DNA from 2 places in the Streptomyces sp. NPDC058665 genome. Region 2 is predicted to be linked to the other one. Evidence: riboswitches for the same ligand, from Rfam matches in the RefSeq annotation. Region 2 holds a riboswitch; the other holds the start of a gene.
The links. A riboswitch is a leader RNA that binds a small molecule or an ion and turns the genes downstream of it on or off. The one in region 2 is predicted to bind thiamine pyrophosphate.
Positions count from the first base shown of each region.

Region 1 (7,584 bases), on a different contig from region 2:
AGCGCTGCCGCGGCGAGCCCGCCCACGACCAGGGCGATGACGGTGGCGACGAGGGCGTAACGCAGGGAGTTCCAGACCGCTTCCAGCGGCGGGACGAGAAACGTGCCGCCGCTCGCCTCCACCGATCGCAGCGCCCGGTAGTAGTCGAAGCCGTACCCGGCCGGGCCGTCGAGCGACCGCTCGATCAGCACGCCGAGAGGCAGCAGGATCAGCAGGAGGACGGTGCCGAGCACGCCGGCGAGCAGCGCCCACTGGCCGACTCCGCGCGGTCTGCGCACCGTCTGCGCGGGATCGACCAGTTTCAGGGCGGTCTCCCGCCTCCGTACGGTCCAGGCGTGCAGCGCCAGGATCGCGCCGACGGCGGCGAACTGGACCATCGTCAGAACGGCGGCCGTGGGCAGATCGAGCAGTCGCGCGGTCTGCCGGTAGATCTCCACCTCCAAGGTGGAGTACGCGGGACCGCCCAGGATCTGGACGATACCGAAGGAGGTGAAGGTGAAGAGGAAGACCATCAGCGCAGCGGCCGCCACGGCGGGGCCCAACGCGGGCAGCGTGACCCGCCACCACGCCGCGAGCCGCCCGGCACCGAGTACCCGTGCGGCCTCCTCCTGACGTGGGTCCAGTTGCGCCCAGAGGCCACCCACGGTGCGGACGACCACCGCGTAGTTGAAGAAAACATGCGCGGCGAGGATCGCCCACACCGTTGTGTCCGCCCGTATGCCCCACAGTTCGTCGAGCAGCCCGCCGCGCCCCAGCAGCGCGAGGAACGCCGTGCCGACGACGACGGTCGGCAGGACGAACGGCACCGTCACGACGGCGCGCAGGAGCTGTTTGCCGGGGAACTCGAAGCGCGCGAAGACGTAGGCACCGGGGAGCGCGATCAGCAGGGTGAGGGCGGTGGAGACGGCGGCCTGCCATGTCGTGAACCAGAGCACCTGCCCGATGTCGGGCCGGCTCAGTACGTCGCCGAATCTGCCCCAGTGCCAGGAGCCGTCGGCCTTCAGCCCGCGGCCGACGATCGCGGCGACGGGGTAGGCGAAAAAGACGCCGAAGAACGCGACGGGCACGGCCATGAGGCACAGCCGTCCGGCACTCCCCCGGCGCCGCGCCGCACGCACCGCGCCCTCGGCGTCCCCGCCCCGTATGCGGCCCGGCCCGCCCTTCCGCGCGGCGTCCGCGCCTACTTGACGACGAGTGAGGACCACGACTGGATCCACTCGTCACGGTTCTTGGCTATCTTCTCCGGAGCCACGGTCTGCGGCTTGTCGACGACGGCGCCGTGGTCGGTGAAGAGCGCGGGAAGCTTCGCACCGTCGACGACCGGATTCACGAACATGTTGAGCGGCATGTCCTCCTGGAAGGTCTTGCTCACCAGGAAGTCCAGGAGGGCCTTACCTCCCGCCTCGTTCTTCGCCCCCTGGAGCAGACCGGCGAACTCGATCTGGCGGAAGCAGGTCCCCGTGGCGACGCCGGTCGGCGCATCCTTCGGCTGGGGTTCGGCGTACAGGACCTCGACGGGCGGGCTCGACGCGTACGAGACGACGAGCGGGCGCTCCGCCTTCGCCTTCTTGCCGCCTGCGGAGCCCGAGAAGTCCTCGTTGTAGGCCTGTTCCCAGCTGTCGACGACCTGGACGCCGTTGGCCTTGAGCTTCTTCCAGTAGCCCTGCCAGCCGTCGTCCCCGTACGCGGCGACAGTGCCGAGGAGGAAGCCGAGGCCCGGCGAGGACTGCTCAGCGTTCTCGACCACAAGGAGGTCCTTGTAGGCGGGCTTCGTCAGGTCGGCGAAGGACTCCGGCGGCGTCAGCTTCTTGTCCGCGAAGTACGCCTTGTCATAGTTGACGCAGATATCGCCGGTGTCGACGGGCGTGACACGGTGCTCGGCGTCGTCGAGCCGTACGTCGGCGCGGACCTGGTCGAGGCCCTTCGCCTGGTGCGGCGTGAACAGGCCGTTGTCGAGAGCGCGCGAGAGGAGGGTGTTGTCGACGCCGAAGAAGACGTCGCCCTGCGGCGAACCCTTGGTGAGGATCTCCTTGTTGAGCGCCTCGCCGGCCTCGCCGCTCTTCAGCACCTTGAGGGTGTAGCCCGTCTTCTCGGTGAACTCCTTCAGTACGGAGTCCGAGGCGGCGAACGAGTCATGGGCGACAAGTGTCACGGTCTTGGCCTTCGTGCCGTCCGAGGATGTGGAGTCCTCTGACCCGCCGCCGCACGCGGCGAGCGTGGAGACTCCCAGCGCCGCGGCGACGGCGCCCACCGCCATCTTCTTCGTGGTACGCAACTGAATTCCTCCTGGGATGTCCAGGAGAAGACGCGGCCCTGCCCCGCACCGGCGGACCGGAGCGGGGCAGGGCGCAACAGCATGAGTGATGACCGAACTTCCTACCCAGAATGACCTGGGCAAGGTTCAGAGGGTCTGCGACCGTGAGGCTCTTCCCGAGCCTCTGCCGCACTCTCAGCGCTGTGGCGCTCCCCTGTCGGAATATGTAATTCGTTCGAAGCCCAGGGTACATGGACCCCAACGGGGCCCCTAGGCCGCGCTCAGCGCTCCGTCGCCGCCAGCTGACCGCAGGCCCCGTCGATCTCCTGACCGCGGGTGTCGCGCACCGTTACGGGCACCCCGTGGGAGGCGATGGCCTCGACGAAGGCCTTCTCGTCCTCGGGGCGCGAGGCGGTCCACTTCGAGCCGGGCGTCGGGTTGAGCGGAATCAGATTGACGTGCACCCGCTTCCCCTTGAGCAGCCGTCCCAGCAGATCACCCCGCCACGCCTGGTCGTTGATGTCGCGGATCATGGCGTACTCGATGGAGATGCGGCGGCCCGACTTCTCCGTGTACTCCCAAGCGGCGTCCAGCACCTCCCGCACCTTCCAACGGGTGTTGACCGGCACGAGGGTGTCGCGCAGTTCGTCGTCGGGCGCGTGCAGAGAGACGGCGAGACGACACTTGAAGCCCTCGTCGGCGAACCGCAGCATCGCGGGCACCAGGCCCACCGTCGAGACGGTGATGCCCCGTTGCGAGAGACCGAGACCGTCCGGCTCGGGGTCGGTCAGCCGGCGGATCGCCCCGACGACGCGGCGGTAGTTGGCGAGTGGTTCGCCCATGCCCATGAAGACGATGTTGGACAGCCGGGCGGGCCCGCCGGGGACTTCGCCGTCGCGCAGCGCGCGCATGCCGTCCACGATCTGGTGCACGATCTCCGCCGTGGACAGGTTGCGGTCGAGGCCCGCCTGCCCCGTGGCGCAGAACGGGCAGTTCATGCCGCACCCCGCCTGCGAGGAGATGCACATGGTGACCCGGTCCGGGTAACGCATCAGGACGGACTCGACGAGCGTGCCGTCGTGCAGTCGCCACAGCGTTTTACGGGTGGTGTCGTCGTCGCAGGAGATGTGCCGGACCACGGACATCAGGTCTGGCAGCAGCTCCGTGGCCAGCCTCGCGCGCGCGGCGGCCGGGATGTCCGTCCACTCGGCGGGGTCGTGCGCGAACCGCGCGAAGTAGTGCTGCGACAGCTGCTTGGCACGGAACGCTTTCTCGCCTAGCGACGCGACGGCCTCACGGCGCTCTTCCGGCGTGAGGTCGGCGAGATGCCTCGGCGGCTTCTTGGCGCCACGGGGCGCGACGAACGTGAGCTCTCCGGGGTTGGGCGGTGCCATGAGCTGTTTTCTCCTCGGTACGACGAGGCCGGTGTTCCCCGCCGGCTGCGGGAGGGACATGGGCACACTGCCGGTGCCAGGAGACCTCATGTGACGGGCTCCGCGACCGCGGAGCGCAGTAAGGCCCGCCGTCCAGGACGGCGGGCCTTACCAGGGTAACCGGTACGGACAGGGCTCAGCCCGAGCCGACGAAGACCACCAGCAGCAGCCACACCACCGGGGCCGTAGGCAGAAGCGAGTCGAGGCGGTCCATGATGCCGCCGTGACCGGGCAGCAGCGTGCCCATGTCCTTGATCCCGAGGTCCCGCTTGATCATCGACTCACCCAGGTCCCCGAGCGTGGCACTGGCCGCCACGGCGAGACCGAGCAGCAGCCCTTGCCACCAGGTGCCGTCCTCGATGAGGAACTGCATGCACAGCGCGCCGGCCGCCAAGGCGAACCCCACGGCGCCCAGGAGGCCTTCACGGGTCTTGCCGGGGCTGATGCGCGGCGCCAGTTTGTGGCTGCCGAAGCGCCAGCCGATCGCGTAGGCACCGGTGTCACTGACGATGGTCAGAACCAGGAACGTGAGCACACGCTGCGCGCCGTCGTCCGCCTTGAGCATCATCGCGACGAACGTCGCCAGGAAGGGCACGTAGAACGCCGCGAAAACACCCGCCGTCACGTCCTTGAGATAGCCCTCGGGCGGCTCCGTCATACGCCAGGCGAGCACGGCGAGCGCCGTGAGCGCCGTGGCGACCCAGGCGCCTTCCGCGCCCCGTACGTAGCCGGCGACCACCATCGCCGCACCACCGACCGCGAGCGGGACAAGGGGTGCCTTGATGCCCTTCTTCTCGTCGAGCCGGGAGGTCAACTCCCAGAGCCCGACGACGACGGCGACCACTATGACGCCGATGAAGACGGCCTTCACGATGAAGAGGGACGCCACGATCACCGCGCCAAGTCCCACACCGACACCTATGGCCGCCCGGAGGTCGCGGCCTGCCCGCTTCTTCGGCGGGGGTGGCGGAGGGGCGGACATGGGCTCCTGCGGCGTTTCGTCACGGAACAAGGGGCCGCCCGGCCGAGCAGCCCCCCGGTCGTCATCCTGGAACCCGCCGCTCGCGGGTACGTCGGGCACGATGGGCATGGGCCGAGTCTGCTGTGCGTCAAGCTCATCGTATGCGGGACCCGCCGGGGCAGCCCCCTGGTCAGGCGGTCCCCAGTAACCGGCAGTCGGCGGGGCCCCCCAGGAAGAGTCGTTCATCAGACCTCGAGCAGCTCGGCTTCCTTGTGCTTGAGCAGCTCGTCAACCTGGGCGACGTACTTCGCCGTGATGTCGTCGAGCTCTTTCTCCGCGCGGCGGCCTTCGTCCTCGCCGACCTCGCCGTCCTTGATCAGCTTGTCGATCGTCTCCTTGGCCTTGCGGCGTACGGAGCGGATCGAGATCTTCGAGTCCTCCGCCTTGGTCTTGGCGACCTTGATGTACTCCTTGCGGCGGTCCTGCGTGAGCTCGGGGAACACCACGCGGATGATGTTTCCGTCGTTGCTGGGGTTCACTCCAAGGTCGGAGTCGCGGATGGCCTGCTCGATGTTGCGCAGCGCGCTCTTGTCGAACGGGGTCACCACGGCCATGCGCGGCTCGGGCACCGAGAACGAGGCCAGCTGGTTGATCGGGGTCAGGGCACCGTAGTAGTCCGCCACGATCTTGTTGAACATCGCCGGGTGCGCACGACCGGTGCGGATCGCGGCGAAGTCCTCCTTGGCGACCAGGACGGCCTTCTCCATCTTCTCCTCTGCTTCGAGGAGGGTCTCTTCGATCACCACTTGCTCCTGCGTGTCTTGAGTGGGCCCGGTGTGCTTACAGGGCCGGCGGCACCTGCGTCGCGTCTTCTTCCTGCACGGTGTCCGACCGGCAGGGCTTTGTCCATCCCCGTGCGGGGCAGCCGGAGTTCAGGCCCGGGTGCCCTGATCGCTCACCAGCGTGCCGATCTTCTCACCCTTGACGGCGCGCGCGATATTGCCCTCCGTGAGGAGTTCGAAGACAAGGATCGGCAGCGCGTTGTCGCGGCAGAGAGTGACGGCCGTGGCATCGGCGACCTTGAGGTTGCGGGTGATCACCTCGCCGTACTCCAGCGCGTCGAACTTCACCGCGTCGGGATTGGTCTTGGGGTCGGAGTCGTACACCCCGTCCACGCCGTTCTTGCCCATCAGCAGTGCTTCGGCGTCGATCTCCAGGGCACGCTGGGCGGCGGTGGTGTCGGTGGAGAAGTACGGCATCCCCATGCCGGCGCCGAAGATGACGACGCGGCCCTTCTCCAAGTGACGTACGGCGCGCAGCGGGATGTACGGCTCGGCGACCTGCCCCATGGTGATGGCGGTCTGGACACGGGAGTCGATGCCTTCCTTCTCCAGGAAGTCCTGCAGGGCAAGGCAGTTCATGACCGTACCGAGCATGCCCATGTAGTCGGAGCGGGCCCGGTCCATGCCGCGCTGCTGGAGTTCGGCGCCGCGGAAGAAGTTGCCTCCACCGATGACGACGGCGATCTGCGCCCCGTCCCGTACGACGGCGCCGATCTCGCGGGCGATGGCGTGTACGACGTCGGGGTCGACGCCGAGCCCGCCCCCGCCGGCGAACGCCTCACCGGACAGTTTCAGCATGAAGCGCCCGGACTTCTTGCCGGGGTCGCTGTTGTCGTCGGTGGACTGGGTGGCGTCCGCGCGCTTGTTCATGGGGATCTCCTCGTGCACATACGAAGAAGGCCATTGCCGATGGGTCTGTGTCCCTAGCGGCAATGGCCTCCTCGTCAGATCTGCGGCCGTCCGGCGCGTGTTCGGCCGGCGGCTGCAGTAGACCCTAGCCGGGTCCACCGTCGATCGCGTACGACTGCGCTGTCCCGGGTGCTCGGTCCCGGGGCGGTGTCCGGAACGTCAGGCGCCGACGCGGATGCGCGCGAAGCGCTTCAGCGTGACACCGGCCTCGTCCAGGACCTTCCTGACGGACTTCTTGTTGTCCTTGGCGAACGGCTGGTCAAGGAGGGTGACCTCCTTGAAGAAGCCGTTGACACGACCCTCGACGATCTTGGGCAGCGCGGCCTCCGGCTTGCCCTCCTCGCGGGAGGTGGCCTCGGCGACGCGGCGCTCGTTCTCGACGACGTCGGCCGGAACCTCCTCACGGGTGAGGTACTTCGGCGCGAACGCCGCGATGTGCTGGGCGACGTCCTTGGCGACGGCGGCGACCGCCGCGTCGTCGACGCTGCCCTTCTCCAGCTCGACCAGAACGCCGACCTGCGGCGGGAGGTCGGGCATCGTGCGGTGCATGTACGTGCCGACGTAGCTGCCCTCGCCCTGGAACTGCGCGAAGCGGTCAAGGACAATCTTCTCACCGAGGTTGGCGTTGGCCTCGTCGACGAACGCCTGGACGGTCTTGCCGGGCTCGATCTCGGAGGCGCGCAGCGCGTCGATGTCGGCGGGGCTCGTCGCGGCCACGTGCGCGGCGAGCGCGCCGGCCGCGGCCTGGAACTTGTCACCCTTGGCGACGAAGTCCGTCTCGCACTTCAGCTCCAGCAGGACGCCGGAGGTGTTGTCGTCGGAGACGAGGGAGACGACAGCGCCGTTCTCCGCGCTGCGGCTCTCGCGCTTGGCGACGCCCTTCTGGCCCTTGACGCGAAGTACCTCGACGGCCTTGTCGACATCGCCGTCGGCCTCGACCAAAGCCTTCTTGCAGTCCATCATGCCGGCGCCGGTGAGCTCGCGGAGCTTCTTGACGTCAGCGGCGGTGTAGTTCGCCATGTCTGTGAATCTCTCTCGGAAGTCGAAGATCTACGGGTGGACGGCGGGGACCGTGGCCCCCGCCGTCAGCAACCGAACCCTTAGGTCAGGCCTTGTCGCCGTCCGCGGCCGGAGCCTCGGCGGCGGGGGCCTCGGCCGGAGCGGCGGCCTCTTCGGCCTGCTCGG
Region 1 covers NZ_JBHXRX010000009.1:77,663-85,246, reverse strand. The annotation lists gene ACFWV8_RS08130 (ABC transporter permease) at 1-1,073, opposite strand, end outside; gene ACFWV8_RS08125 (thiamine ABC transporter substrate binding subunit) at 1,181-2,275, opposite strand; TPP riboswitch at 2,356-2,480, opposite strand; gene rlmN (23S rRNA (adenine(2503)-C(2))-methyltransferase RlmN) at 2,536-3,648, opposite strand; gene ACFWV8_RS08115 (phosphatidate cytidylyltransferase) at 3,824-4,894, opposite strand; gene frr (ribosome recycling factor) at 4,894-5,451, opposite strand; gene pyrH (UMP kinase) at 5,581-6,360, opposite strand; gene tsf (translation elongation factor Ts) at 6,559-7,419, opposite strand; gene rpsB (30S ribosomal protein S2) at 7,505-7,584, opposite strand, start outside.
Region 1: another riboswitch for thiamine pyrophosphate. It lies ahead of ACFWV8_RS08125 (thiamine ABC transporter substrate binding subunit); the one in region 2 lies ahead of thiO (glycine oxidase ThiO).

Region 2 (7,584 bases):
CCTCGCCGCGTTGTCGGATCGCCCGAATACGCCCAGTATGAGGGCGACCCTCCGCCTTGCGATGCACCGCATCTGACGCCGCGCGCTGATCCACCGGGGATTACGGGACAGCCCTTAGGACAGGACCCGGGGCCTTACCCGTGCTCGCGCAGCTTCTTGAGCAGGGCCACGTCCGCCGCGTGGCCCTCCTTGCCGCCGGGGGTCTCGATCACCAGCGGAACGCCCTCGGTCGCCGGATGCGAGAACAGCGCCCGGAACGGCTCCTCGCCGATATGGCCCGCGCCGACGTTCACATGGCGGTCCTTGAGGGCGCCGCAGACGTCCTTGGAGTCGTTGGCGTGGATCAGCCGCAGGCGCCCGGGACCCACCGTCTCCACGAGCTCGTCCAGCGTCCGGCGTGTCCCGCCGGGCGCGGCCAGATCGTGGCCCGCGGCGAAGATGTGGCACGTGTCGAGGCAGACACCGAGCTTGGGGTGCGAGTCCAGCGCGGCGAAGTACGGACCGAAGTCCCCGGCCAGCGAACAGAGCGAGGAGCCCTGCCCCGCGGTCGACTCCAGCAGCAGATACGGGTCGTCGTCGTGCGTCAACTCGTCGAGAAGCGGCAGCAGCAGCTCCCGTACCTGCGCCAGCGCCACCTCGCGCGTCCGCCCGCCGGTCGCCGATCCGGTGTGCACGACGACGCCCGGCGCGCCGATCTCCCGGCCCCGGCGAAGGCTGTGCCGCAGTGACTCCACGGACCTCTCGGCCGTCTCAGGCGTGTGGGAGCCGAAGTTGATCAGGTAGGGCGCGTGGATGTACGCGGACAGCCCCTCGGCCGCGCACTCCGCGCGGAACCGTTCGTCCTGCGCGGGATTCCCGCGCGGTGTCGCCCAGCCCCGCGGGTTGGCGACGAAGACCTGGACGGTCTCGGCGCCGATGTCACGTGCCCAGGCCAGCCCCACGCGGGCGAGACCGCCCGCCACCGGAACATGGCCGCCTACGGGATTGCGCGGGCGGTCGGGGAGCGTCAAGCCTCAGATTCCCTTGGTCGTGATGGTGATGGTGCTGCCCTCGGGGGCCTCTTCGCCGCCGTCGACGGACTGCTTCTCCACGGTGTCGTCCAGGAACGGGAAGCTCCGGTCGACCTTCACCTCGAAGCCCGCCTCCGACAGCTCCGTCTTCGCGGCGTCTATCGACTTCCCGGTGACGTCCGGGACGGCGATCATCCGCGGGCCCTTGGAGATGGTCAGCGTGACCCTGTCGCCGCGGGCGAGCTTGGTGCCCTCCTTCGCGGACTGCCTGGCCACCGACCCGGCGTCCTCGGGGGAGTTGACCCGCTCGGCCGCGATCCTCACGTCGAGTCCCGCGTCCTCCAGCGAGGCGGTCGCCTCCTCCTCGGACTGACCGGTCACGTCGGGCATGTGGACCGGGCTGCCCTTGCTGACGACCAGCGCGACACCCGCGTCGGGCCGCAGCTCCGTACCCGCCTTCGGCTGGGTGCGGATGATGTCGCCCTGATCGGTCTGCTGGTCGAAGGAGCGGGTGACGACGCCGGGCGCAAGCCCGGCCTTCCTGAGGGCGTCCTTGGCGTCGGCCAGCGACTTGCCGGCCAGATCCGGGACCCGCACGATCTCCGGGCCGCGTGAGATGACGAGGGTCACCGACCCGTTGCCCCGTATCCGCGACCGCGGCTCGGGGTCGGTGCGCATGACCGTGCCGCGCTCGAACGTCCCGCTGAAGTCCTGTTCCACCTTCGCGTCCAGACCGGCGTCGGCGAGACGCTTCTTCGCGACCTCCTCGGTCTGTCCGAGGACGGAGGGGACACGGGTGAACTGCCCGGAGTTGATGTACCAGACCCCGACGCCCACACCGAGCACCAGCAGCGCGGCCACCACGATGGCGACGACGCCCCTGGGGGGTCCGGACGCGCCCCGGCGGCGCGCGGGAGGCCGTCGCGCCGGGGCGGGCGGTCCAGGCGGCGGCAGTGTGAGCCGGCTGGTGCGGCGGACCTGGTCGTCTCCCGAGGAGGCGGCCGGGCCGGGCGTACCGGATTCGTCGGCCGACACCGGGGAGCGGACAAGGCGCGGAATCACGCTCGTACGGTCGTCGGAGCCGTCCCCGAGGCCATCACCCGCACCGGTGGCCGGCGTGGCTCCGGAGGGGGCGTAGGAAGCCTGGGAGGCGTCCCGTGAGCGCCCGGCCCCGCCGTCGACGCTGTCGTGGCTGTCCTGGGACGGCTCCGAAGCGGCGCCCACCCTTGTGCCGCCCGTGCGGCCCTTGCCGCCTTTGGCTGCCTTGCCGGCCTTCGTGCCGGTGGAGGCCGACGTGGTCGTGGACGTCGTCGCCTGCGGCGGCATCGCGTCCAGCTGCGCGTCGTCGAGCGCGGCGCGTGTCTCCCGGGTCATCGCGAGGAGCGCCACCGCGTCCTCGGGGCGGATCTCAGGATTGCGGGCGGTGGCCGCCGCGACCAGCTCGTCCAGCTCGATCGCCATTCCGGGCACGGCGGCGGACGGCGCGGGCACGTCCTCGTTCAGATGGAGATAGAGCACCTGCGCGGGGGTGTCCCCGCCGTGCGGCTTGGCGCCGGTCAGCATCTCGTGCAGGACGACACCGCACGCGTACACGTCGACCCGGGTGTCGGAGGTGCCGTACTCGATCTGCTCAGGAGCGAGATAGGAGACCGTGCCGAGGATCGTGCCGCTGGTGTTGGTGACCGAGCCGACGGCCCGTACGAGACCGAAGTCGGCGACCTTCACCCGGCCGTCGTCCCCTATCAGGACGTTCTCCGGCTTGATGTCCCGGTGGATGAAGCCGGCCCGGTGCGCGGCGCCCAGCGCGGCCAGCATCGGCTCCAGGATGTCGAGGGCGGCACGCGGCTGGAGGGCGCCGCGCTCGCGCAGGACGTCGCGCAGCGTGCAGCCCTCCACATACTCCATCGCCAGATACACGTACGCGCCCTCGGCGCCCTGGTCGAAGACCCCCACCACGTTCGGGTGCGCCAGCCGCGCCACGGACTTGGCCTCGCGGATGAAGCGCTCCACGAAGACCGAGTCGGTCGCCAGGGCGGGGTGCATCACCTTCAGAGCCAGGACCCGGTCGAGCCGGGTGTCGACAGCGCGGTAGACCGTGGCCATGCCGCCGACGGCGATGCGCGCGTCGACGCGGTAACGGCCGTCGAGCACCTGCCCGACAAGAGGGTCCTTGAGCGTCGTATCCACCCGGCCGATTCTACGAGCCGCCACCGACACTCCCGCAGCCCCGGGTGAGGCCGGACGCGCCAATGGAGCCGTCTTGTGACAGCGCGCACACCACTTCGCGGCAATCGGCCGACACCCTTCCGGCCGCCGTCCCCCAGGGCCCCCTCCGGCCCTCCCGGAACGGGGGTCAGAAGGCCGGCCGCTCCGGGTCCAGTACCGCCAGCCCCTCCTTGGGAGACGAGGCGTCCGCGAAGTGCCTGCGCGGGATGCGCCCCGCGCGGTGGGCCAGCCGGCCCGCCTCGACCGCGTGCCGCATCGCCTCGGCCATCAGCACGGGCTCCTGGGCGCGCGTGACCGCCGACGCCAGCATGACCGCCGCGCATCCCAGCTCCATGGCGAGCGCCGCGTCGGAGGCCGTGCCCGCCCCCGCGTCCAGGATGACCGGCACGCGCGCGTGGCCGGTGATCAGCTCGAAGTTGTGCGGGTTACGGATGCCCAGACCCGATCCGATCGGTGACCCGAGCGGCATGATCGCCGCGCAGCCCACGTCCTCCAGCTTCCTCGCGAGCACCGGATCGTCGTTCGTGTACGGCAGGACGGTGAAACCGTCGTCCACCAACGTCTCGGCGGCGTCGAGCAGTTCGATCGGGTCGGGCAGCAGCGTCCGCTCGTCGGCGACCACTTCGAGCTTGATCCAGTCGGTACCCAGCGCCTCACGTGCCAGCCGCGCGGTGAGGACCGCCTCGCCCGCGGTGAAGCAGCCCGCCGTGTTCGGGAGCACCCGGATGCCGAGCCGGTCGAGTACCGACAGGACGGAGCCCTGCACGGTCGGGTCGAGCCTGCGCATGGCGACGGTGGTGAGCTCGGTGCCGGAGGCGGTCAGGGACCTTTCCAGTACGTCGAGGCTGGGCGCGCCGCCCGTCCCCATGATGAGCCGGGAGTTGAGTGCGGTGCCGCCGATGACGAGCCTGTCGTCGGACATCTGGTTCAGCCTCCCTGGACAGCGGTGAGGACTTCGACGCGGTCGCCGTCGGACAGGGCGGTGGCCGACCAGCGTCCGCGCGGGACGACGGTCTCGTTCAGCGCGGCGGCGACGCCGGACGGGGCGGGGGTGAGGGTCGCGACGAGGACGTCGAGGGTGACGGGGCCGGTGAGGACGCGGGTCTCCCCGTTCACCGAGACGGTCACGGAGGAGTCCGCGGGCGGGTTCGTGGGAGGGTTCGCGTGCGGATCGACGGGCGGATTCACGGTGTCTGTCATGCGTGCTGCTCCTGACCTGCGGAGACGGCGGGGGAGAGACCCGGCGCCTGGCCGGGCGCGAACGTGGGCGAGAAGCGGTCCGGTGTGAAGGGCCGTGCGTCGTCGGGGAGTTCACCCGTCGTGAGCACAGTGGCCATCACCTGGCCGGTGACTGGTGTCAGGAGCACCCCGTTGCGGTGGTGCCCGGTGGCCAGATGCAGGCCGGGCAGCGCGGTCGGGCCGAGCAGCGGGGCGTTGTCCGGCGATGTCGGCCGCAGCCCCGCGCGGGTCTCGGTGAGCGGCAGTTCGGTGATGCCGGGGAGCAGTTCATGGGCGTCGCGCAGGAGTTCGTACACCCCGCCCGCCGTCACCGTCGTGTCCCAGCCGAGTTCCTCGCTCGTGGCGCCGACGACCAGCTCGCCGTTCTCGCGCGGCACCAGATAGACATGGCTGCCGCGGACCTCGGCCCGCAGTGTCCGGGAGAGGAACGGCGCGTACGGGCGCGGCACCGTCAGCCGCAGGACCTGGCCCTTGACGGGCCGTACCGGCGGCAGGACGTCGTCCGGCACCCCGGCGAGCCGCCCGCTGAGACTGCCGCCGGCGATGACCACCTGCCCGGCGCCGAGTTCGGTACCGCCGCCGACGGTGACTCCGGCGGCCCGGTCCCGGACGACCCGCAGCCTCTCGGCCCACGCCCGGTGGAAGACCACCCCGGCCCGCTCGCAGGCTGTCACGAGGGCCGCCGCGAGCCTGCGCGGGTCGATCTGGTGGTCGCCGTCGGCCCGCAGCCCGCCGCGTACGCCCGGGGCGAGCATCGGCTCCAGCCGCCGGCACTCGCGACCGGTGAGCCATTCGGACTCCAGGCCCGACCTCCTTTGGAGGGCGTGGAGTTCACGCAGCCGCGCCCGGTCGTCGGCGTCGAGAGCGACCGCGAGCGTGCCGCAGGCGCGGTAGCCGGTGTCCTGCCCGGTGGCCGACTCCAGCTCGGCGACGAAGTCCGGATAGAGCCGCGCGGAGGCGATGTTCAGCCCCAGCAGGGTCTGCTCGCCGTGGTCGAGTTCGCTGACGGGGGCGAGCATCCCGGCGGCGACCCGCGCGGCCCCGCCGCCGGGCTCGGGATCGACGACGGTGACGCCGAGCCCGCGCTGCGCCGCGCGCCAGGCGGTGACGAGGCCGATGACGCCGCCCCCGACGACCAGGACGTCGGTGTGCCGGGGACCTTGGCCGGCCGGCGGGTCCGGAGACCTGCCCGGAGAGGTCTCCGGACCGGATTGCTCCAACGGAACGTGAGATGAGCGCATGGGCGTCCAGCTCCTCCCTTCGCCGGCATGACCCGGATCAGGTTCGTACGGTCGGAGGCCGCGTCAGCCTCCCTCTCAGCCCGGTGCGTACGGGCTCCCGCGAGGTGTGAAGTCTCTTGTTCGCTACTGCCGACAGATGCTTCCGGGTCAGCGTAACCCCCGCTCCCCGCGCCCTGTAAGGGCGTCGTCGTCCCGGCCCGATCCAAAAGCCAGACCCTAAGGTGATCAGGTGAACGAGCAGCGGAAGCAGGCGGACCGGCGGCGCACCGTCATCGTCGGCGCGGGCATGGCGGGCGTACAGACCGCCGTCGCCCTGCGTGAACTGGGGTACGGCGGCCCCGTCACCCTCATCGGGGCCGAGCCCCACCAGCCCTACGACAGGCCCCCACTCTCGAAGGCCGTCCTCCTTGGGACGGCGGAGAGTTCGGCCTTCGACGTGGACTTCGACGCGCTCTCCCTGGAGCTGCGGCTGGGACTGGAAGTGACCGGCGTGCGCCCCGACGACCACGAGGTGGACACGGCGGCGGGGCCGGTCCCGTACGACGTACTGGTCCTCGCCACCGGCGCCGGACCGATCACCCTCCCCGGCACCGAGGAAACGCCCGGTGTCCATCTGCTGCACACCCTGGACGACGCCGCGCGGCTGCGCCCCGTCCTGGACCGCCGGAACCACGTCGTCGTGGTCGGCGCGGGCTGGATCGGCGCCGAGTTCACCACCGCCGCCCGGGAGGCCGACTGCGCGGTGACCGTCGTCGAGGCCGCGGACCGTCCGCTCGCGGGCGCCCTGCCGGCCGAGGTCGCCACTCCGATGGGGGACTGGTACGCGCAGAGCGGCGCGGAACTCCTCACCCACGCGCGCGTGACGGGCGTCGGGCCCGGCACGGTGGCCCTCGCCGACGGCCGCGAGCTGGCGGCGGACGCGGTCGTCGTGGGCATCGGTGCCAGACCCGCCACGGCCTGGCTGGCGGGCTCCGGCATCGCGACCGGCCCCGAGGGCGCCGTCACGGCCGACGACCGGCTGCGCACGTCACGGGCCGACGTGTACGCGGTCGGGGACTGCGCCTCGTTCCCCTCGGCCCGCTACGGCGAGCGGCTGCTGGTGCACCACTGGGACAACGCGCTCCAGGGGCCGCGCACGGTCGCGGCGGACATCGTGGGGGAGGCTCACGAGCCGTACGACCCCGTGCCGTACTTCTGGTCCGAGCAGTTCGGCCGCTTCGTGCAGTACGCGGGCCATCACGCGCGGGCCGACACGCTGCTGTGGCGCGGCGACCCGGCGACCGCCGCCTGGTCGGTCCTGTGGCTGCGCGAGGGGGCGCTGGTGTCGCTGATGACCGTTGGCCGGCCGCGTGATCTGGCGCAGGGCCGCAAGCTCGTCGCGTCGGGCGCGCGGATCGACACGCGGCGGGCCGCAGACCCGGCCGTACCGCTCAAATCGACGGTTCTCTGACCCAGCCCGACCTCGCCCGACACCGCCCGGCGACCCGTTCGCCGTCCCGCTCGGCTTCCGACTGTCAGTCCGGGATGGCAGGCTTGTCCTGTGACTGAGATTGACGCAAAGATCGATGCTCTCGTCCCTGCCTGGCTTCACCTGCCCGATATCGCCGAAATGCTGGATATCGAGGTGACGCGTGTGCGTCAGCTGGTGAAGGAAGGCACGCTGATCGCCGTGCGCCGCGGGGAGAACCGCGCGCTCCAGGTGCCGGCCGCCTTCATCGACGGCAACAAGGTCGTCAAGGGCCTCGCCGGGACCTTGACGCTCCTGAGGGACGACAGCTTCACCGACGAAGAGATGCTTGAGTGGCTCTTCACTCCCGACCCGTCCCTGCCGGGCACGCCCGCGCAGGCCCTCAGCGAGAATCGCGGTA
Region 2 covers NZ_JBHXRX010000071.1:62-7,645, reverse strand. The annotation lists gene ACFWV8_RS32440 (deoxyribonuclease IV) at 135-1,010, opposite strand; gene ACFWV8_RS32435 (PASTA domain-containing protein) at 1,014-3,197, opposite strand; gene ACFWV8_RS32430 (thiazole synthase) at 3,364-4,158, opposite strand; gene thiS (sulfur carrier protein ThiS) at 4,164-4,364, opposite strand; gene thiO (glycine oxidase ThiO) at 4,433-5,716, opposite strand; TPP riboswitch at 5,713-5,827, opposite strand; gene ACFWV8_RS32415 (NAD(P)/FAD-dependent oxidoreductase) at 6,003-7,166, shown strand; gene ACFWV8_RS32410 (Rv2175c family DNA-binding protein) at 7,257-7,584, shown strand, end outside.